Regions from separate parts of the Rothia sp. HMSC068F09 genome, predicted to be linked through region 1. Evidence: predicted binding sites of a transcription regulator. Region 1 holds the regulator's gene; the other holds the start of a gene.

What was found. The regulator HspR, encoded in region 1, represses chaperone genes until heat shock. The targets are predictions, from matches to a motif close to AAGTTGAGTCNNNNNGACTCAACTT.
Region 2: a site for HspR is predicted at 638-662, ahead of clpB (ATP-dependent chaperone ClpB). Genes of this name have one in related genera too.

Annotation. Positions count from the first base shown of each region.
Region 1 is NZ_KV810419.1:46,957-49,416, reverse strand. Features, by position in the region: gene trmB (tRNA (guanosine(46)-N7)-methyltransferase TrmB) at 1-355, shown strand, start outside; gene HMPREF2874_RS02455 (heat shock protein transcriptional repressor HspR) at 597-1,103, opposite strand; gene HMPREF2874_RS02450 (DnaJ domain-containing protein) at 1,107-2,099, opposite strand; gene HMPREF2874_RS02445 (nucleotide exchange factor GrpE) at 2,434-2,460, opposite strand, start outside.
Region 2 is NZ_KV810430.1:384,825-387,284, reverse strand. Features, by position in the region: gene HMPREF2874_RS08420 (NAD(P)-dependent oxidoreductase) at 1-468, opposite strand, end outside; gene clpB (ATP-dependent chaperone ClpB) at 719-2,460, shown strand, end outside.

The sequences.
Region 1 (2,460 bases):
CGAGGAGAACTCCGTGGACGAGCTGTGGGTGTTCTTCCCGGACCCCTGGCACAAGTCCCGCCACCACAAGCGCCGCCTGGTGTCCCCGGCTTTTGCCGATAAGGTTGCGCGCGTGCTCAAGCCCGGCGGCATTTGGCGCCTGGCCACCGACTGGGAGGAGTACGCCCTGGTCATGCGCGATGTTCTGGAGGCGCACCCCGACTTTGAGAACGTTCACCCCGGTGCTGGTGCGACCGAGGAGGACCCGCAGGGTGGCTGGGCTCCGCGTTGGGAGGGTCGTACCCTCACCAGTTTTGAGCGTAAGGCTCAGGAGGCGGGCCGCCGCGCGCACGACCTGACCTACCGCCGCAAGTAAGCGGCTGCGCCAGCGCTAGTACGCGACTTATACGTTAAGGAGGTGAGGCTCCCCGGTCATTCGGGGAGCCTCACCTCCTTGTGTGTGGGCCCAAGTGCATGCGGGGCGGGGGTCTACCCTCCCCTCGCTTCGTATGACACTAAGACGCACAAGTCTCTATGGGCGGCTGACCAGCTCAAATGAGCTAGAAGTGAGCTAGAACAGCCGAACCGTTTACCCAAGTGTAGCGGGTTTAGCCGGTTTAGCGCGGCGGTTTCGTATTATCCGCCGTGGCCGGCTGGTGATGCTGACGGTACAGCACCACCGCCGAGGAACGCTGACGGGCCGCCGGGCGGGTACCGCGGGCAATATGCACCACGTCGCCGCTGGTACCGGCTGCGAACACGCGCTCCGCCAACCCCAGCTTCACCTTCGCATCCTCAATCTGGCTCTGCAAGGCCGCAATCTGTTCCTTCTGCGACTCCAGGAGAGCCTCCAGCTCGATGATTCGGCGAATACCTTCCAGGGAGACGCCCTCCTGCGAGAGCTGCTGAATCCGCTGCAGACGGTTAACGTCACGCTGCGAGTAGCGGCGCGCCTTACCGGGTGCACGCGAGGGCTGAACCAGGCCGATGCGGTCGTACTGGCGCAGGGTCTGCGGGTGCATGCCCGCCAGCTCAGCCGCCACCGAAATCACGAAAACCGGCAGGTCCACGCTGTGCAGCGGCTCGCTACGACGGGACTTCGATGATGATTCACGAGCTGCCATGGTTTACTTCGCCTTCTTCAACAGATCCTTACGGGGGTTCTCCTGGGGTGCCAGCTTCACGAACTCTTCGAAGGCCTTCTGAGCCTCGTCGCTGAGCTTGGTGGGCAGAACCACCTCGGGGATGACCAGCAGGTCGCCCTTGCCGTTCTTGGTCTTGAAACCGCGGCCCTTGGCGCGCAGTCGGCGACCCACCTGGCCGGGGGCCAGGCGCAGCTTCACGGTGGTGTTATCGGGCAGGGGAACCTCAATGACGGCACCGTCAACGGCCTCGGCGAGGGTGACGGGGGCGCGCATAATCAGGTTGTTCTCCTCGCGGGAGTACACCGAGTCGTCGGAGACGCGCACGGTGACCTTCAGGTCGGCGCCGTGCAGGCCCTTGCCGCGCAGACGCACCTTCTGGCCGTCCTTGATGCCGGCGGGGATGCGTGCCTCAGTGTGGGAGCCGTCCGGCAGGAACACGGTCACGTTTGCGCCGGTGTATGCCTGGGCCAGGGTGATGCGGGTGCTGGTGGTGCTTTCCTCGGGGGCCGCGTGCTGTGCGCCGCCAAAGCCGCCGCCGCCCATGCCGCCGAAGTCGGCGCTGGTGAAGCCTGCGGAGCGACGACGGCTACCGCCGGTGCTTCCGCCGAACAGGCCGCCGAGCAGGTCATCAATGTTGATATTGGCGCTGGTGCCGCCGCGGAATCCGCCGAAGGCGTCCGCGCCGGGGTATCCGCCGCCAAAGCCGCCACCACCGAAGCCACCCGCACCCATGCCTGCAGCGCCGTAGCGGCGAATCTGGTCGTACTCCTCGCGCTGCTTCTTGTCGGAGAGCACGTCGTAGGCCTCGGAGATTTCCTTGAACTTCTTCTCAGCCTGCTCGTCACCGGGGTTCAAATCCGGGTGGTACTTGCGGGAGAGCTTGCGGTACGCCTTCTTAATGTCGCTTTCGCTTGCGTCTTCGCTAACGCCCAGTGCCTTATAAAAGTCGTCAGTTATCCAGTTTTCGCTTGCCATATGTTTGTTTCTCCTCTCGCGGTGATGCGCCGCCCTCCTCGGTTACGGGACGGCCAGCAGGGCACCACGTTCTTGTCTTAATGCTCTATATAAAAGTTTAGTCTACTTGACTCAATTTTGGAAGGGGCTAGGCCAAAAAATAGCGCTCCCCAAGGGTTTTTCGCGGCGACCACAGCTCGCCGCACCCAGACAAACACCCTGACAAACACCCTGACAAACGACCCCGGCAAAATATCCAGGGCAAACAACACAAGGCAAACAACAGGGCGGGTGCTCCCCCACTGGGAGAGCACCCGCCCGTCGTCAGTTATTCAGCTGATGCTAACCGGTCACCTTACGGTGCGACAGCCACAGCCACCTG
Region 2 (2,460 bases), on a different contig from region 1:
AATATACGGCTGGTATTCGGCGACCAGGGCGTCCGCCTTAACCTTGTCGGTAAAAATGCCGCGCATGATGACCTTGCATACCAGGCGCATGGGCAGGGATGCGGTTCGTACCGTATCACCCACGCCGTAGGCGCTCAGTAGAACGCAATGCTTCACGCCTGCACCCGTGACTGTCTGCATGATGAGCGGCAGGCGCTCCTGCATGAACGTGCTGTGCAGAAACTCTCGCACCGTGGCCTTCTGTCCCAGGATGCTCACCATGACGTCCTGCCCGGCGGATGCTGCGGCGAGCCGTTCGGCATCGTCCAAGGTGCCGGGGGTAATGGTGAGGCTCTGGTGTGCTCCCAAAAGTGTGCGCGCCTTATCGGGGTTGCGCACATAGGCGGTGACCGCGTGCCCCTCCTCGAGGGCTTTGCGGGTGAAGAAGCGGCCGGTGCGGCCGGTTGCGCCGAGAACCAGTATTTTCATGTGAGCTCCCAACTTGGGCTGTAGTTGTTGTGGGAGCATGCAAGCGCCCAATCTGGTCAGTATAGCAATGCGGTTTCGGCTGGGGTGGGGCTTCGATTGGGGCTCAGAGCAGTGCGGGGTGAAAAACGAAAAAAGTGGACAAAATTTTTTGAAAACCCCTTGCGAAACATAGTTGAGTGGAGTAGACTCAAGTTATGTAATGCAGGGGGACATAGGATAGGCCCCAGAATGCACGATACGAAAGGACATCATGGATATTAAGTTCACGACCAAGAGTCAAGAAGTTATCTCCGCCGCTAATACCAATGCGCAAACGGCGGGTAACCCCACTATTGAAACCTCCCACATCCTCAAGGCCCTCATGGACCAGCGCGAAGGCATCGCAGTCTCCGTGCTCAAGGCAGCAGGCCTGGATGTAGACGCCATCTCCGAGGCAGCTTCCGCAGAAATCAAGAAGCTGCCCAAGGCTTCTGGCGCCTCCGTGCAGAACGCCTCCTTCAGCCGTTCCGCACTCGCCGCCCTGCAGGCCGCACAGACCCGCGCCCAGGGCTTCGGAGACACCTACGTCTCCACCGAAATGATTCTGCTGGGCATCGCCAGCGGAACCGATAGCACCGCTGAAGCAATGCACAAGCTTGGTGCTACCGCAGACCTCATTGCACAGACCATTCCCAACGTCCGAGGAGACCGCACCGTGGACACCCCCGACCCCGAAGGCACCTTCCAGGCGCTCGAGAAGTACGGCACCGACCTGACCGCCATTGCTCGTGCGGGCAAGCTCGACCCGGTCATCGGCCGTGACTCCGAGATTCGCCGCGTTGTGCAGGTGCTCTCCCGCCGTACCAAGAACAACCCCGTGCTGATTGGTGAGCCCGGCGTCGGTAAGACCGCCGTGGTCGAGGGCCTGGCACAGCGCATGGTTTCCGGCGATGTGCCCGAATCCCTGCGCGGCAAGACCCTGATTAGCCTGGATCTGGGCTCCATGGTCGCCGGTGCTAAGTACCGCGGCGAGTTCGAGGAGCGCCTGAAGGCAGTCCTCGAAGAAATCAAGAAGTCCGAGGGTCAGATCGTGACCTTCATCGACGAGATTCACACCGTCGTCGGTGCTGGCGCATCCGAGGGTTCCATGGACGCTGGCAACATGCTTAAGCCCATGCTTGCCCGTGGCGAGCTTCGCCTGATTGGTGCCACCACCCTGGATGAGTACCGCGAGAACATCGAGAAGGACCCCGCCCTGGAGCGCCGCTTCCAGCAGGTGTACGTGGGCGAGCCCAGCGTTGAGGACACCATCGGTATTCTGCGTGGCCTGAAGGAACGCTACGAAGCACACCACAAGGTGCAGATTGCTGACTCCGCACTGGTTGCCGCAGCAACCTTGTCCAACCGCTACATTCCTTCCCGTCAGCTGCCGGACAAGGCAATTGACCTGATTGATGAGGCAGCATCCCGCCTGCGCATGGAAATTGACTCCGCTCCGGAGGAAATTGACCAGCTACGCCGCGCCGTGGACCGCCTCACCATGGAGGAGCTGGCTCTTGCCGACGAGACCGATCCCGCATCGGTTGAGCGTCTGGAGGCCCTGCGCAAGGACATGGCTGACAAGAAGGAAGAGCTCGACGCCCTCAACGCCCGTTGGGAGGCTGAGAAGGCAAGCCTGAACCGCGTGGGTGACATCAAGACCCAGATTGACGAGCTGCGTTCTCGCGCAGAGGTCGCACAGCGCGAGGGTAACCTTGCCGAGGCATCCCGCCTGCTGTACGGTGAGATTCCCGCAAAGCAGGCTGAGCTGGAAGAAGCACAGCGTGCAGAGGACCGTGCCAAGAGCGAGTCCATGGTTTCCGAAGAGGTCACCGCGGACGATATTGCCGAGGTGATTTCCTCCTGGACCGGTATTCCCGCGGGCCGCATGATGCAGGGTGAGTCCGAGAAGCTGCTCGAAATGGAGAAGCGCATCGGTGCCCGCCTCATCGGTCAGGAAGCCGCCGTGGTGGC